4 regions of the Acetobacterium sp. KB-1 genome follow, and region 1 is predicted to be linked to each of the others. Evidence: riboswitches for the same ligand, from Rfam matches in the RefSeq annotation. Region 1 holds a riboswitch; each other region holds the start of a gene.
The links. A riboswitch is a leader RNA that binds a small molecule or an ion and turns the genes downstream of it on or off. The one in region 1 is predicted to bind cobalamin.
Positions count from the first base shown of each region.

Region 2: it holds a riboswitch for cobalamin, as region 1 does, so the genes downstream of both, DOZ58_RS03905 (iron ABC transporter permease) here and nikB (nickel ABC transporter permease) in region 1, are expected to answer to the same signal.
Region 3: it holds a riboswitch for cobalamin, as region 1 does, so the genes downstream of both, DOZ58_RS09575 (energy-coupling factor ABC transporter permease) here and nikB (nickel ABC transporter permease) in region 1, are expected to answer to the same signal.
Region 4: it holds a riboswitch for cobalamin, as region 1 does, so the genes downstream of both, DOZ58_RS14080 (ECF transporter S component) here and nikB (nickel ABC transporter permease) in region 1, are expected to answer to the same signal.

Region 1 covers NZ_CP030040.1:2,653,607-2,658,074, reverse strand. The annotation lists gene gyrA (DNA gyrase subunit A) at 1-222, shown strand, start outside; gene DOZ58_RS12275 (PTS sugar transporter subunit IIA) at 222-674, shown strand; gene rpe (ribulose-phosphate 3-epimerase) at 711-1,361, shown strand; gene DOZ58_RS12265 (PTS sugar transporter subunit IIB) at 1,399-1,683, shown strand; cobalamin riboswitch at 1,920-2,108, shown strand; gene nikB (nickel ABC transporter permease) at 2,264-3,202, shown strand; gene nikC (nickel transporter permease) at 3,204-4,040, shown strand; gene DOZ58_RS12250 (ABC transporter substrate-binding protein) at 4,082-4,468, shown strand, end outside.
Region 2 covers NZ_CP030040.1:833,058-837,525, reverse strand. The annotation lists gene DOZ58_RS03915 (FAD-dependent oxidoreductase) at 1-425, opposite strand, end outside; gene DOZ58_RS03910 (LysR family transcriptional regulator) at 771-1,673, shown strand; cobalamin riboswitch at 2,129-2,312, shown strand; gene DOZ58_RS03905 (iron ABC transporter permease) at 2,493-3,443, shown strand; gene DOZ58_RS03900 (ABC transporter ATP-binding protein) at 3,458-4,186, shown strand; gene DOZ58_RS03895 (ABC transporter substrate-binding protein) at 4,207-4,468, shown strand, end outside.
Region 3 covers NZ_CP030040.1:2,048,381-2,052,848, reverse strand. The annotation lists gene DOZ58_RS09585 (ABC transporter ATP-binding protein) at 1-408, shown strand, start outside; gene DOZ58_RS09580 (FtsX-like permease family protein) at 401-2,401, shown strand; cobalamin riboswitch at 2,623-2,804, shown strand; gene DOZ58_RS09575 (energy-coupling factor ABC transporter permease) at 2,973-3,710, shown strand; gene DOZ58_RS09570 (energy-coupling factor ABC transporter substrate-binding protein) at 3,688-3,987, shown strand; gene cbiQ (cobalt ECF transporter T component CbiQ) at 4,192-4,468, shown strand, end outside.
Region 4 covers NZ_CP030040.1:3,044,436-3,048,903, reverse strand. The annotation lists gene pabB (aminodeoxychorismate synthase component I) at 1-1,236, opposite strand, end outside; gene DOZ58_RS14085 (aminodeoxychorismate/anthranilate synthase component II) at 1,230-1,817, opposite strand; cobalamin riboswitch at 2,066-2,234, shown strand; gene DOZ58_RS14080 (ECF transporter S component) at 2,354-2,887, shown strand; gene DOZ58_RS14075 (alpha-ribazole-5-phosphate synthase) at 2,985-3,716, shown strand; gene DOZ58_RS14070 (aromatic acid exporter family protein) at 3,837-4,448, opposite strand.

The DNA of each region.
Region 1 (4,468 bases):
GAAATTATGATGATCAATAATCAGGGCGTTGTTATTAAGCTTGGCGGTAATGATATTACCGCCGTTGGCCGCAATACCCAGGGTGTTCGTCTGATGAAATTAAAACCGGAAGAATCCATTGCCACCATTTCTAAAGTTTATAAGGAGGATCCAGTGGATGATCTCGACGACGATGACGGCGAAAATCAGATGACACTCGTTGATACCACTGAAAAACAATAATGGACTCGTTAATCCATATCGATCGCATTCAAGTCAATTGTACGGTCAAGGATCAGTTTGATGCCATTGCGTTAGCAGCCACACCGCTGCTTTCGCAGGGGTGTGTTACTGAAGATTTTGTTGAAGCGGTAGTGGAAAGAGAAAGAACCTTTCCGACCGGTTTACCCACAAAAATAGGGGTGGCGTTGCCCCATACTGAAGCGAAATATGTATTAAAAGAAAGTATTTCCATTGTGACGTTAAAAAACACCATTGTTTTTGCTGGCATGGGGAATCCCAAGGAAAGTATTTCGGTCCAGATAATTTTTTTACTGGCCATTAATAATCCTGAAAAACAACTAAAGATCTTACAGACGATCATTACCATTATTCAAAATGAAAAAATGTTACAAAAAATAAAAGATGCAAAAGAGCCGCAAATGATTTACAATCTTATTAAGACCTTTTTATAATCCGGTTACAGCATTTCAAAAGGAAAGTAGATATCAATGAATATTAAAATAGCACCCTCTATGCTCAGTGCAGATTTTTCTAATCTGGAACGGGATCTAAAAGAAGTTGAAAAAAATGGCGCCGATTATCTCCATGTGGATATTATGGATGGACATTTTGTGCCCAATATTACCATCGGTCCGGATCAGGTGGCGAGCCTGCGAAAGACCATAAAGATCCCCTTTGATGTTCACCTCATGATTAGCGAGCCGCTAAAATATATCGATCGGTTTGCTGATGCCGGAGCGGATATCATTACCGTTCATGTGGAGTCGGATGGGGAGATTAAGGACTGTATTGACGCCATTGTAAAAAAAGGGGTCAGACCCGGACTGGTGGTTTCTCCGGATACTTCTCTGGAGGTGATAAAGCCGTATCTTGATCACATTAGCATGATCCTGATTATGTGTGTCTATCCCGGTTTTGGCGGACAAAGCTATATTCCAGAAAGCACCGAAAAAATAAGCGCCTGTCGCCAAATGATTGGTAATCGAAATATTGATCTTCAGGTTGATGGGGGAATTAATTTTAACACCCTAAAAGAAGTAGTGGAAGCTGGGGCCAATGTCATTGTTTCCGGATCCTGCTTATTTAAAGGCGATATGAAAGAAAATTTAGGACAGTTCAAAAAAATCATCAAGGGATAAATTCTAAAATTCTAATTATTGAAAGAGGGAATTAACGATGAAACTTGTTTTAGTTGCGTGTGGAACTGCCCTGGCGACCTCGACTGTAGTTGCCAAAAAGATTGAACAGATTGCGCTGGAAAATGGGATTGCCTGTCAAACTGTTCAAGCCAAAGCGGTAGATGCCTTTAAAAAGTATCAAGAATTACATCCCGATGCGATTGTCTGTACCTGTCAACTGGAAGGGGACATTGATATTCCGGTGATTAATGGCCGCGCTTTTTTAACCGGGATTAATTTACAAAGTACCATTGACCAGTTGATTGAAATATTAAAAAAATAGAATTGACAATTGATAATAATTTAACGTATAATTTATTTAGGTTGGATCTAAAAACTAGAGGATAACAAATATTGATTTAAGATCAATAGAAAGGCCATGAAGGTTAAGTTTATTAATTTTCGTGGTTTTTTTTACAAAAAATTTAGTTATTTACCTAGCGTTTATGAATGACAACAGAGGTGTAAGTTAAAACAGAGTCTTGACATTTGTTTTGTTCTGATATATATTACCCAAAAATAATTAAATATTAACCAGGTGTCAGCTGTCATTAAAAAATGATAAGCTGGTGAAAAGGGAAGTTGGGTGTAAATCCCACGCGGTCCCGCCGCTGTAAGAGAAAAGTCACACCAGAAATGCCACAAATAGGCAGGATGTGATGTATTGAAACTTGAGCCAGAAGACCTGCCTGTTTATTGTCTTAATACTCTACGGAAGATAGAGGATGATTTTGTGCTGTGAAAAATACAAACTCACTGTCTTTTATGGATAGTGAGTTTTTTTATGGGCTCAAGGAAAAATCAATTGACATGATGTATGGAGTTAGAATATACTAACAAAATAAAAATCAAGGGGTGAATGCGTGGGAAAATATATTAGGAAGCGGTTAGTGCAGTTAATTCCAATACTGCTTGGTGTTAGTTTTATCACCTTTGCATTAATGTATCTTGCGCCTAGTGACCCCGCTGAAATGAAACTCTCAGCTCAGGGAACCGCAGTCAGCCAGGAGATCCTTGATGAAACAAGAGAAGAGATGGGATTAAACAAACCCTTTCTGGAACAATACCTGAGCTGGCTTTTAAATCTTTTAACAGGTGATATGGGGGTCTCTTATATTGATAATGTACCAGTTAGTCAAAAAATAGTAACGGCAATGCCCTCAACCATTATTCTGGCCGTCAGTTCGATGCTCTTAACGCTTTTAATTGCCATTCCGCTGGGGATTTTAGCAGCTATCCGGCAAAATCAATGGGTTGATTATAGCATTCGTTTTTTTACCTTTGTGGGCACCTCAATTCCCAACTTTTTTCTGGCATTGGTTCTGATTTATGTTTTTGCCATGCAATTAAACTGGTTGCCAGTGTTAGCAACAGGATCGATTCGAGGCTTGATTTTGCCCACCATTGCACTATCGACGGTGATGATCTCAAAATATATTCGTCAGATTCGCGCTGCCGTTCTGGAAGAACTAAATAAAGATTACGTGATGGGAGCCCGCTCCCGGGGGATTCAGGAAAATGTTATCTTGTATAAAAATGTATTAAGAAATTCGATGATCACGGTGGTAACCCTGATTGGTCTATCGATCGGGTCGCTTTTAGGCGGCGCAGCAGTGGTGGAAACCATCTTTGTCTGGCGGGGGTTGGGGAAAATGGTTGTTGATGCCATCGGCGCCCGAGATTATCCGGTGATTCAGGGTTTTGTGGTGTGGATGGCAATTATCTATGTTGTGGTTAATTTATTAACCGATTTATCCTATCATCTTTTAGATCCGCGGGTTAAAGAAGGGTGGGAAACCTAAAATGAAAAAAATAAAACTGCCAATGGATGCCGTTCATAAGCGTTTGTATTTTCTTTTCGGTGTTGTCCTGATTCTAATCGTTTTAAGTCTAGTAGCACCCTGGCTGTGTCCCCATGATCCAAATTTAACCGATTTAAAATTGGCGAAGCAACCGCCCTCGTCAGAATATCCTTTTGGTACCGATAGTTATGGCCGATGTGTTTTTTCAAGAGTGTTAATGGGTGCCAAGGTTTCCATCTTTGCTTCCCTGGCATTAGTAATGGGGACCTTTATCTTTGGAACGGCCTATGGGGTGGTTTGCGGATATTATGGCGGAAAGGTTGACCGGGCACTGATGGGTGTGGTTGATATATTGTTGGCTTTTCCGGATATGATTCTGGCCATTGCGGTAGCGGGTATTTTAGGTGGTGGTCTGATCAATGCCATGATTGCCCTGGCGGTGACCGGCTGGACCCAGTATGCACGATTAGCCCGGGGCAGTGTCATGGTAGTAAAGTCTGAGGTTTATATTCAAGCCGCCAGGATTTCCGGAAACAGTCATTCCCGGATCATGTGGCGGCATATGTTACCGAATATTTCAGGACCCTTAATTGTTACGGCAACCCTGCAAATTGGTGGAATGATGATGGGCATCGCCGGATTGTCCTTTCTAGGAATCGGCGTGCAGATTCCCCAGGCCGAGTGGGGCTCAATGATCAATGAAGGCCGTAGTCTGATGCAGACGGCCCCTTGGATTATTCTCTACCCAGGGGTAGTTATGTTGGTAGCGGTGATGATTTTTAATCTTCTCGGTGATACAGTTCGGGATTTATTAGAACCCAAACAACAAACGATCTAAAACCAGCTACTGGTTTTAAATAAAAATAAAAAGGAGTGAATATGAAAAGAAAAGTATTGATCATGTTGTTGTCATTGATATTAATGGTTGCTGTTTTAGCAGGGTGTGGAAACAGTGAAACCGGAAGCTCGGGAGAAAAACATCTGGTTTGGGGTGAGACACAGGCGGTGAGCTCGCTTGATCCGGCTGTCGATTGGCAGGGTTGGTTTACTGTCCGTTATGCTATTTCAGAGACCCTCTTTAAATTGGACATGGAGCTGGTACCAGAGCCGTGGTTGGCGGAGTCTTATGAAAATGTGGATACCAATACCTGGAAAATTACCATTAAGGATAAGGTCACCTTTTCTAACGGCGACCCGTTAACCGCCGAGATGGTTGTAAACAACTTAAAACGGGTTGGCAGTACCAATAAACGAGCCGCTGCATTT
Region 2 (4,468 bases), 1.8 Mb from region 1:
GGGCGTACGACAGTACCATCTGCGGCTACTTCATAAAGCGGTCCATAAGGGATATTGGTGGGATGGGGATTTTCCAGATTGGGCAGACCGGCAAACATTCCGGCATGGCACAGTTCAATGCTGGGGATTGAACCATGGCGTCGGATGGTTCGGGCACAATGGGTCAGGGATGGCATAATCAGAGGATTATCCAGCGCCAGTTCCTTGGTATGACCACGACCGGTGTCCAGCACATTGGCAACACCAACGGTAACATTGGCAGCGCCGCCTTTGGCCCGCAGCTCAAAAAAGGCAATGTTTTCCTGAGTTAAGGTAAGTTCCGGGGACAGTTCCTGCAACGAGATCGGTGCCGAAAAAATCCGGTTTTTGTAGGTGATGTTTCCAATTTTGATGGGGGAAAAAAGATTGGGGTACTTCAGGTTCATAAGTAATTCTCCTCTTAATTGTAATGTGGATAAATAATTACAAGTATTTTGTTAAATATTTATCATTGTAAACGAATTATATCATTCGGCGGATTTAGTGTGAAATTCAAAAAAGACCATGATCTATTCCAAAATAGAATAGTCCTTCTTGTATTCTTTAGCTTAAGACGAATAATATAAGATTAAATATAAATGAAGGTTTCTTGCCGGAAATTTATTAATCAGGTAGAATAAAGAGAGAAAGTTTCCAGATGTTTCAGGCGATCGCGTTAACCGCGGCGATTGCTGATGAGAGGACCTACAAGCTCATCAGCAGCTTAATCTGGAAAAGGAAAGGAAAAATCGATGCGAATTGATTTATTGAAAGAGTTTATTGCGCTTTCCAGAAATCTTAATTTCAGCAAAACGGCAGAGGAAATGTTTATTACCCAATCAGTATTGAGTAAGCACATTGCCGCCCTGGAAGAAGAAGTCGGAGCGTCTTTATTTACCAGAAGCCACCACCATTTGGAACTGACCGTGATTGGCCGGATCTTATTGACCGAGGCCAATATTATTGTCAATCAGTATGATGAGAGCATGAAAAAAGTAAAAATGGCCGTCGCCGGGCTTGAAATGGAATTACGAATCGGTTATCTCCATGCCCACACCAGGGAAATTCTGGGACCATCGGCGCAATTATTTGAACAGGCCTGTCCCCACGTTAAACTGACTTTGCTTTCCTGCGATTATGGCGATCTACCGCAAAAATTAAAGACCAATGAGGTCGATGTTATTATCACCCTCGATTTCGACCAGGAGCTGCTCAGTTCCTGGTGCGATACTTATAAATTATATCCCGATGTGCTGCGGGTGGCAGTCAGCAAAAACCATCCGCTGGCCAGAAAGAAAAGTGTGGCCATTGATGAACTCTTTTCACAGCGGATTCTGCTGCCGGCCAATGACAAATTCAATGGCTATGCAACCTATATGAATAAGGTTTTCAACGCCGAAAAAATACCCCCGAATAAGATGCTCCGTTATGAGTGTATCAGCTCATCCTTATTGATGGCCGAAGCCGGGGATGGAGTGGCGATTATTCCCGGAAAGCTCAAGTTCTATGCCAATGACCGGATCCGCTGCATTCCTCTCAAAGGGGATCAGTACCGATTTGATGTGATCGCAGCCTGCCGGAAAGAAGATAAGAGCCCGGCGATCCGCAAGTTTATTCAGGCCTTGACAGAAAGTCAGCAAATGAAGGAGGGGTAAGCATGGCTCTTAATCAGAAACAAATTTTGTAAAAAATTGAGAAAAACGATCTAAGACAGGTTGCTGTTTTGAATCGTTTTTCTCAGGAAGGGTTATTTTCGGATATTATTGATACTAATCTTTGTTCAGCTACAATGAAATTGTAACACCCTTGGGTCACTTTCTAGTTGACGTTATATTAGAAAATCATCTGAACGAAATATTTAAAAAATTTAGAAAGCTATAAATATAGTAGTTTATACTTTTTAGCGTAATAATACAATTTAGCGTAAATGGCATTACGCTAAATTGTATTATTTTTTGCGTGCTTAGACAAATAAAAACTCAAATATTAATACAATTAAGGCCGCCTTGTGATGAGGTGGCTTTTGTATTTTTTGAAAGAAAGTTAAAATTAAAAAATAATGTTATTGACATATGTTGATAATACTTTACAATTATGTTATTATAAGAGTAATTAAATAATTGTAATAGGATAATCGTTTCTGAACGATTAATAAAAGGGGAAGTTAGGTGAAAATCCTACACGGTCTTGCCGCTGTAAAAGTTTAGTTTTTTCAATAAACCACTGGGAAACTGGGAAGGTGAAAAAATGGGAATGCTTGAGTCAGAATATCTGCCTATTATTGTATCACAAGTACTCTACAAGTAATGGAGATGATTTTATTGTATAACATATAAACTCTTAGTTTTTAGTAGAAACTAAGAGTTTTTTTGATAAATATCTATAAAGGTTGTTAATCGTTTAAAAATAAAGCTATTTTTGACATTAATAATAAATAAAAAAGCAGGAATGTGAATAATGGCAGGAAATATTTTATGAAAAGTAAATGGATTAATTTGATTCTTATAATTGGACTGATTGGACTTGGGCTATTTGCAATAAATGTTGGTAAAGTGAATCTAACGGAAATAGATTCTGAGATTGGGAAAACGATTTTTTATAAAATTCGTTTTCCCAGAGTGTTGGCGGCGATATTTGTGGGAAGCGCATTAGGGTCAAGTGGTGTAATTTTACAAGGCTTACTCCAAAATCCTTTAGCAGATTCCTATACCTTAGGAATTTCATCAGGAGCCGCCTTTGGAGCATGTTTGGCAATTTACGTTAATATTGCCTTTGGGGTGGCACTGCCAATTCAGATTTTGGCAATTGTCTTTAGTTATGTTGTAATTGCAATTGTGATGTGGTTATCACGAGTAAAAGGCACCTTGGATTCGGCTAATGTAATCTTAGCTGGAATTATTATTGGAAGCATTTTTTCAGCAGGAATTAGCTTATTAAAGAGTTTAGCAGATGAAGATGTTGTTGAAATGGTCTATTGGTTGATGGGAAATTTAGCATCAAAACCTATTGAAAAAGTATGTGTTGTTGCGGTTATTACTGCGATTGGATATTTTATAGCATCCCGGTATATGGAAGAATTAAATATTCTTACATTAGGAAGAGAAGAGGCCAAATCCGTTGGAATTGCTTATGATTTTGTATATCGTTTATTATTATTGACAGCTGTCACATTAACCGCATTTGCAGTATCATTGTGTGGCATTATTGGATTTGTTGGTTTGGTTGTACCACATTTATGTCGTATTTTTGTTGGCGCAGATAATCGTAAAGTATTGCCAATGAGTGCCCTTTTAGGGGCCTTGTTTTTATTATTAGCTGATACTATAACCCGAACTGTTTTGCAACATGAAATACCAGTTGGGGTATTAACGACCATGGTTGGAGGGCCGTTTTTTATTTATATTTTTATTATGAAAAAGAGGTAAGCAGGATGATAAATATGAAAAATATTTATGTGAGTTATGGTAAAAAGAAAATCCTAAATGATATCAGTATTGAGTTTCATCCTAATATTTTATATGGGATTATTGGACCAAACGGGGTTGGGAAATCGACGTTACTTAATGTTATTTCAAGAGATATTCCAATGAATTCTGGGGAAGTGCTACTCAAGGGAAAACAACTAGGTGATTATTCTCAAAAAGAAATGGCGAAAGAATTATCATATATGAGACAAAGTACAATTGTAAAGTTTCCGTATACTCTAAAAGAATTGGTGTCAATGGGCCGCTATGCTCATGATAGTATGAGTCGTGAAGATAATGACATAATTATTAATACACGGATTAAAGAAAATGATTTAAGTGAGTATTGCGATAAACCGTTAACACAATTAAGTGGTGGTGAAGTACAACGTGCGTTTTTTACCAAAGTATTAGCCCAAGAAAGTAATGCGATTTTAGTGGATGAAGGATTATCAAATGCTGATATTTTTTATAAGGTGAGATTTTTCAAACAATTGCGTTCGGAAGTTGAGAAAGGTAAATTAGTGATCATGGTTATTCATGATTTATCCTTAGCACGAAAATATTGTGATGAATTAATTATATTAAACCATGATGGAATTTATGATTGTGGTAAAAGTGAAGAGGTATTAACCAGTCAAACATTATACGATGTTTTTAAAGTCAAAGGTGATTTTTTTAATCATTCTTTGGTCTTAGAATAGTAAAAAAAGGGGAGAAGAAAATGAAACGATTTAAAGCAATAGTGGCATTATTTTGTGTGTTATTAACAGGACTAATGGGGTTGACAGGGTGTTCAACGACAGAAGCGGTTCAAACAACAGGGGATTCAGAAATAAGATTTATTGATGATAGTGGTGTAGAAATTTCTTTGAGTGAGCCAGCAAAAAAAGTTGTATCACTTTATTCAGCACATACTGAAAATCTTTTTTCAATGGGTCTAGATAGTGAAATTATCGGGGTAGGAACCAGCGATAATTATCCTG
Region 3 (4,468 bases), 610 kb from region 1:
GAAATGAACAGCCGGATTAAGCCCCTTTCGCAGCGATTAGAAATCGAGGAACTGCTACAAAAATTCCCCTACGAGGTTTCCGGAGGGCAAAAACAGCGGGCCGCAGTGGCCCGGGCACTGATTACCGAGCCCAAACTGGTGCTCGCTGATGAACCCACCGGTGCCTTGGATTCCAAGGCGGCGATGAATCTGCTAAAGATCTTTTCAACCATCAATGACCTGGGTCAGACGATCCTGATGGTTACTCACTCAGTGGCAGCAGCCAGTCATGCCAACCGGGTGTTATTTATCAAAGATGGCGAAATATACAATCAGATCTATCGGGGTTCGATGAGTAACGACGACATGTATCAGAAAATATCCTTTACCTTGTCGATACTGGCAACCGGAGGTGAGAACCTTGAATAAGTTTTTTTATCCCAAGTTGGCGCTGGTCAATTTAAAGAAAAACGGGAACACCTACATCCCTTATATACTGACTTGTATCGGATCGATTATGGCTTTTTATACCATCGTTTCAATCCAAAGCAATAAGGGATTAGACGCAATGCAAGGTTCGGAAAGCTTGAAAATATTATTATTCCTCGGGATTATTGTTATTGGCATTTTTGCGGTGATCTTTCTCTTCTATACCAACAGTTTTTTGATTAAACGACGAAAAAAAGAACTGGGATTATACAGTATTCTGGGAATGGAAAAGAAGCATATTGCCAGAGTGTTATTCTATGAAACGCTATTTGTGACGGTAATCAGTTTGAGTTTAGGGCTCCTTGGTGGGGTCCTGATTGGGAAACTGATGTTTCTAATCCTTCTTAACCTTGCTCATATTAAAAGTCCACTTGCTTTTAAGATTGATCAGATGGGTTTGTTATATACGACGGTTGTATTTCTGGCTATTTTTGGCTTGACCCTATTAACTAATTTTTTGCAGGTAAAGCTTACCAACCCCATTGATTTATTAAGAGGTGGGGAGCATGGTGAAAAAGAACCAAAATCTTCATGGCTGATGACGCTCATCGGCGTGATTTCGCTGGGAATTGGCTATGCGATTGCTTTATCAGTGCAAGATCCCATTGAAGCGATACTGCTTTTCTTTGTGGCCGTTATTTTTGTCATCATCGGAACCTATGCTTTGTTTACAGCGGGGAGCGTCACACTGCTAAAATGCTTGAAGAAGAATAAAAAGTTCTATTACCAGTCCCGAAATTTTATTTCAGTTTCCGGGATGATTTATCGAATGAAACAAAATGCTGTCGGTCTGGCTAATATTTGTATTCTCAGCACCATGGTATTGGTCACGATCTCCACGACGGTATCCTTATACATCGGTCAGGAAAGTATGCGGCGGGATTACTATCCCATGGATGTGAGCTTTATTGGTGCGGCTGAAACCACCGATTTTTCGGAGATTGAAAAAATTGTTGTAGCCGAAAAGACCAGTGCCAAGGTGGAAACAACAAATGAACTGTCTTTTGATATGAGTACCTTTACGGCCTTTAAGGAGGGCAGCCATTTTCTGCCGGATATGGTAACGGATGAGAACTTGGATCTAACGTATTATAATACGATCAGTAAGATTACCACGGTACCGCTAGAAGATTACAACCGGATGACGAATCAAAACAAAACCCTGGCAGAAAATGAAGTAATGATTTTTTCAGCCGGTGAGAATTACCAGGAACAAACCGTGGTTTTTGGCGAAAATCTGTTTTTGGTGGTTGAACAGCTCGAATCAGTGCCGATGGACTTCAAAAAGAAATTGATTACCGGAAATAGCTATTATATCATTGTCAATGACGAACAGATGATGTCGACTATTTACACGGCCATGAATGCCAATAAAGACAATGCTGACAGTGAGTCACCAGCGATTCATCACGCCATGATGTTTAATCTCAGTGGCAGTGAAGATAATATTAACCATTTTTCAAAACAGGTGAGGGCTTCGGTTAGTCAGCTCAATCCGGATATTGAGATAAGAAATATTTATGAATCACTGGCAGAACTTTATGGAATATTTGGTGGTTTTTTATTCCTGGGTGTATTTCTGGGCTCCCTCTTTATGATGGCCACGGTGTTAATTATCTATTTTAAACAGATTTCTGAAGGTTATGAAGACAGCGAACGGTTTGTCATTATGCAGAAGGTGGGGATGGATAAAACCGAGGTTAAAAAAACTATTGGCAAGCAGATCTTAATGGTATTTTTTCTGCCCCTGGCCGGAGCCATCATCCACGTGGCTTTTGCCTTTCCGGTTATTACTAAAATGTTAGCCGCCTTCCGGCTGACCAATATACCCCTAATTCTTTTATGCACGCTTGTGGGGGTTGTTGTTTATGCTTTAGTGTATACTGGGGTTTATCTACTCACGGCCAGATCCTATTATAAGATGATTCATTAATAGTTACAACGATTGGTTAATAAGAATCCCTCCCAGTTCATTTAATTAAAAGATCAGTGTTGCCTATCGTAATAGGGGCAGTTAATGGGCCTTATTGAAGGTTTGTAAAAAAATAGAGGGAGGCATCAAAGCTACATGTAAAACTGCTTTTAGCCTTAATTCACTTAAAAAAAACTGTACATTTATCGTATCCATGTTATAATATAACCACAATTAAATAAAAATGTAAAAAATCATTTAGGATGAAAAATTTCATTGAGGGAATCTGGTTAGAATCCAGAACGATCCGGTCACTGTAATTAGTTATGTCTCCTTAAATTGGCCACTGGGCACGTTTTGTCTGGGAAGGCGAGGAGAATAAAAGCTATAAGTCAGGAAACCTACTAATATGATGTACTAAAGTGTCCTTCCAGGGAAAAGGGAAGTTAGTAACATTAACAAAAGTTGGTTCTTGGTGTGAATCATAGAATTGATGGATATGTGTAATGATAAAACCTTTTTTCCCATAGTATTGTGGGGAAAAGGTTTTTTTTCGGTAAATTATCATAAAATGGAGGTTAGCATGGAGAAAATGAAAAAAACCATGACCGTTGTGGGAATCGCGTTTTTAATGGTTGTTTTGGCTGCCCAGCCTGTAAACGCTATGCATATTATGGAAGGCTTTTTACCCATTGGTTGGGCTGTTTTCTGGTGGGTGCTAGCCCTGCCGTTTATCGCCTTCGGACTCTATCAGGTTGGGAAGATATTCAAAGACAAACCTGAGCAAAAAGTTCTTTTAGCCATAGCAACGGCTTTTACCTTTGCCTTATCAGCGTTTAAACTGCCTTCGGTAACGGGGAGTTCTTCTCATATGACAGGGATCGGCTTGGGCGCGATCCTCTTGGGACCCTTTGCCACTGTAGTAGTTGGTACCATTGCGCTTTTGTTTCAGGCGCTGCTGCTGGCTCATGGCGGGCTGACAACTTTGGGTGCCAACGCCTTTTCGATGGCAATTGTCGGATCTTTTGTGGCTTACGGGATTTACAAAGGGCTGTCAAAAATCAATGTTCCCAAAGCCTTAACCGTTTTTTTAGCCGCCTTTATTGCCGATCTGGCAACCTATGTAACCACCTCCATCCAGTTGGGACTAGCCTTTCCGGACCCGGTCGGGGGGATTGTAGCTTCCGTTGTTAAGTTCTTAAGTATTTTTGCGATTACCCAGATACCACTGGCAATTATCGAAGGCATTTTAACCGTACTGGTGGTTAACGCCATTTACCAATATAAAGAAAAGGGGATTATTTCAAATGAAACTCTCACCGATAACTAAGGTTGTTCTGATTTTATTAATTGGCGCACTGATTATTATCCCTCAGATTGCTTTGCCGGACGCTGAGTTTTCAGGCGCAGATGATGCTGCTGGAACAGCCATCACCGCAATCGATGAAAATTATGTGCCCTGGTTTGAAAGCTTGTTTGATCCCGGCGAGATGGAAGAAAACCTATTCCTCTTCCAACAGATTTTAGGTGTCGGCGGTCTGGGAATCTGCTTTTTCTACCTTTATAAAAAGTCGAAAAAAAATGAAAAAGCCGATAAATCAGTGTAAATAGTAAGATAAAGCAGTACCGACACTTGTTACATCATGTTGTGACCTAGGGGTCAGACCCTGTGCATCAAGGCGGACACGGCGGGAGCCTGTCCGAGCTTGCAGTATACATCAGATTAACAATTGGTCGGTACGGGAGTTTGTCACCAACCTGAAGTCCGGCGACTTATATAAATATTAACTGCATCTTAGAAGGAGACAACCATGATTGATCGTTTTGCCCATACCAATAAACTAAACAATGCCAATCCTACTGTGAAGGTAGTGGTTTCGTTAGTCATGCTCCTTTCGGTTTTCTTCATCAATGAACCCCTGTATATGGCAGGGGTTTTTGGTGTTATGGTGGGGTGTACCCTATTGTGGGCAAAAATTCCGGTGCGGATTTATCTGCATACCCTGATTTTTGACTCCCTCTTTATTATCCCCGGAGCCCTGGCGTTATTGTTTACCATCGCCAGCGGAAGTCGTGGTAGTGGTGATT
Region 4 (4,468 bases), 390 kb from region 1:
CCGAATGACAATATTAAGATCGAGATCCCCGTTGAAACCAATATAGCCGATCGAACCGGTATAAATGTTTCGCTGGGTGGGCTCCAGTTCATCAATAATCTCCATCGCCCGGATCTTCGGTGCCCCGGTAATCGAACCGCCGGGGAAAGTGGCTTTGACACAATCGATGGCATCGAGGTTGTCCTTTAATTCGGCCGTAACGGTTGAGACCAGGTGAAAAACGGTCTGATAAGTTTCTAACTTAAACAATTCCGGAACCTTAACGGTGCCGGTTTTAGCAATTTTTCCCAGATCATTGCGCTCCAGATCGACAATCATTAGCAGTTCGGCTTTATCCTTTTCGCTGTTAACCAGAGTCTCCCGATTAGCGGCATCTTCCGCAGCGGTTTTGCCCCGGGGCATCGTCCCTTTAATCGGTCGGGTTTCAATGTTTCGACCCTGAACCAGAATAAAACGCTCCGGGGAACTGGAAACAATCTGTCCTTCTCCAAAATCAATGTAACTGGCAAAGGGAGCCGGGTTAATTTTTCTGAGTTCGCTGTATAATTCCAGTGGGCTAAGCTGTAAATCAGCGTTAAAGCGCTGAGTCAGATTTGTCTGGTAAATATCTCCCGCTAAAATGTATTCGTGAACTGCATCCAGTGCCTTCATATACTCCGGCTTGGTGAAATTACCCCGAAATTCAACATTCTCATTAATTTTAAAGTCTGTACGAATGGCAATTTTGGGATCGCCGACAAATTTTGCGGCTAACCGGCTGATGATATCCGCTTCATTTTCTTCGATTCCCAGGGCGGCCACATAGGTCTTACCTTCTTTATGATCAATAATCACAATGCCATCATAAAAACCCATATAACAATCGGGGATCCCCACATCATCCACGGCACTGCGGGGAAATACTTCCAGATGATGACAGAGATCATAGCCAAAATAACCCACTGCCCCACCTAAAAAAGGAAACGGGGATGGATAATCCATTTTATACTTTTTTAAGAGCTTTTGCAGTTCATCAAAAGGATCTCCCGTAAGCGTTTTCGTCGCTGTTTTGGTTTTAACGGTAATGGCGTCCGCTTTGCTTTTAAAGACCAGAAACGGGTTCCCACCGATAAATGAATAGCGTCCCAGACTGTCCGGGTCTCTGCCGCTGTCTAAAAAGAAACTATAGGGCTCATCTTTGAATAGAAGATAGCACTCAAAACTGCTTAAGTCGGTTTTTATTTCTTGTATTAACATCGCACACCATTTTCTTTTGTCGATTGATAAAAGTTATCCAATAATTCCATCCCCATTTCGGTAAGAATCGCTTCAGGATGAAACTGAACCCCTTCGATGTGGTAGTCTTTATGTCGCATACCCATGATCTCATTTTGATCAGTTCGGGCGGTGATCTCAAAAAAATCCGGTATTTCCTGATTTTCAACCACCAAAGAATGGTAGCGCGTCACCTTCAGGGGATTATTAAGACCATCAAACACGCCGGCATTGTCATGGGAGATGGCATGGACTTTGCCATGAACCGGTTCCAGAGCTTTTTTAATCTTACAGCCAAAGGCCTGACCGATGATCTGGTGGCCCAGACAAATACCCAGGATCGGGATTTCACCCTTAAAACGGTGCACCACATCCAGACAGATTCCGGATTCGTTGGGGGTGCATGGCCCCGGTGATAAGACAATCATCGACGGTGCCATCGCGGCAATCTCGTCCAGGGTAATCTTATCGTTTCTCTTTACAATCACCGTTGCATTCAGTTTTTCCAGATACTGAACCAAATTATAGGTGAAAGAATCATAGTTGTCGATCATTAGAATCAATTTTTATACCTCTTAGTATTAGTCATTTTGTAAAGCATTGTACCATACTCCAAGGATTCAATACAATGAATTATAGCAGCAATATTTGGCCGCGATTTTTTTATCGCCGCTTTTTTTTCGCGGTTGATTTAAGCTAGAATTTACCCTCGACGCGATCATCTTTTAACGATTACTTTACTTTTTCTTTCCCTTAATTATTTACAATTTCAATTTGACAAATTGATCTCTGATGTGCTATTATTTGCTCAAGTAAATAAAGCTTTTTTGGTGCCTTGAAAAAGGAGAATAGGGAAACAGGTTAAAATCCTGTAGGGACCCACCACTGTAAAGTCGAGCACAAGTCATGACCACCTCACGGGAAGGGACAAACTGCGATGAAGCTGACTCAGGAGACCTGCCAGAAATGATTCCATTTGGACGACGGTAAAGTTCACATCTAAATTAGATGTGAACTTTTTTATTTAATTAAATCGACCTATCCAAATTTTCTTTTCATCGCCATAGAAATGCTTTATAATAAAATTAAGGAGTATCACATGAAAATCAACACGCGACAACTCGTTTTTATGGCGCTTTTAATTGCCCTCTCTTTTGTAGGAGCCCAGTTAAAAGTTTTTGGCACGATTGCCTTCGATTCACTGCCGGCCTTTTTGGGCACCCTGTTGATGGGACCTCTGGCTGGCGCAATTATTGCTATTATCGGTCATCTTTTAACCGCGCTTACCTCAGGATTCCCAATGACCCTACCCGTTCACCTTGCTATTGGTCTGGGGATGGGGCTGATCATGGTGGCCACCTGGTATACTTATGTTTTTGTTAAAAAGGCCGCAAATGAAATCGTCGCCCTGATCGTCAACGTTATCGTTGCCGCTATCTGCAACGGCCCGATCCTACTTTTACTCTGTTCGCCGCTTTTAATCCCCATGTTAACCTGGCCCGGAGTAATTGCAATGATGTTTCCCCTGGCTCTGGTGGGTGGAATCAATGCCCTGATTGCGGCCCTTGTCTTTAAAGCATTACCCCTATCGGTTAAAAATCAGGTATCTTCGGCAACTTCGGCTCAGGCATAAACTTAAGCTCCGCTAGAACCTGATTCTTAAATGACGAAGTAACTCACAAAATACATGGCACTTACGTTATTATAAAAACCCCCGAATGGAGGACCGTATGAAAACTTATCAATATCGTGACCTATCCGTCATTGAGCTTCCTGATTCCCTCCTGGTCACTGCCTGCGACAGTAGCGGTGGCGTCGGGGAAAAGCCCGGGGATGAACTGTGTGTTGCCACCAAGTACATTTCTGTTTTTGCTGCCCGGGTATGTCTTTTTGAACTGCTGGCCTGTGGCGCCCAGATCATCGGTCTTTCCAACACCATCGTCGGAGAAATGCACCCCACCGGCGAAGCTCTGATTAAAGGTATTCGGGAAGAATTGGAACGAGCCGGTATCGGAGATCTGCCCATTAATGGTTCGACCGAAGAAAATTTCAAAACCAGCATGACCGGTTTTGGCATTTTTGTACTCGGAATGGCCAATCGGTTGCGAATCACTCCCTCAGTATCTGCAGATGTGGTGATCTGCATCGGTAAACCCAAATATGTCAGTGCCCTTATTCTCGATGGCGATCCGGAAATCGCCAATTATCAGGATCTCAAGACCTTAGTTAAGAACCCTGCCGTAAATGAGATCGTTCCCTGCGGTTCCAAAGGGATTTTATACGAAGCCAACACGCTTGCCAATATTTACCAGCTCCAATTTGAACAATTACCTAATGATCTGAATGTAGTGGATTCTTCCGGCCCGGCAACCACCGTAATTGCCAGCATCAAGCCCTCAGCCCTATCCGGACTGGCTGCCATCTTTAAGGATAAGCTGACCATTATTGGTTATTTCAGATAACAAAATATTTGCAAATAAAAAAAGACCACCTGGTATTAAGGGTGGTCTCTTTTTTAAGGGGAGGGGTAATTATATTTTAGTTAATCTAGACGTCACAAAAATCCAGAATAAACGTAAAATCTAGGGTTTGAATATCATATACAACAGGTTTGACACTTTAAATTTTTTATAACCGCTGTCCGGTTTTTCTTCGACCGTGACCAACTCTTTTTCCGCCTCTGTTTGGCTTTCATCCGGGTTTTTATCACATTCCGGCAATTTAATAAAGCGATTGATTAAAAACGCCACAACGATACCAAATACCGTTTCCAGAAGTCTTAAAAGGGCCAGCATATAGGTACCCGTATCCTGAGGATAGGTGGTCATTAAAATGAGAAAAACCACACAGGTAATAACGATAGCACCCGACTTGTTAATTGTATTACACAGATAAATCAGTCCCATAATTCCTAACGGAATGATGAAAACATAGGCGTATTGATATGGGATTAAACGAGCAATAAAAATACCCAACATTCCCGCTACACCTCCAAAGAGGGTTCCCAATATCCGATTCCAGCCCGTTTCAATCGAATTTTCAATGCTCGGTCCCATCGTAATCACGGCCGCAATTGCAGCAACGAGCGGATTGAACTCCGGTCCCATAATTGCAAATACTACCACACAGATAAAGACTGCTAACACCGTTTTTATGTTTCTCATACCAATAGCTGGCAGATTACATAATTTCATGATTTTTTAACTCCAATTAT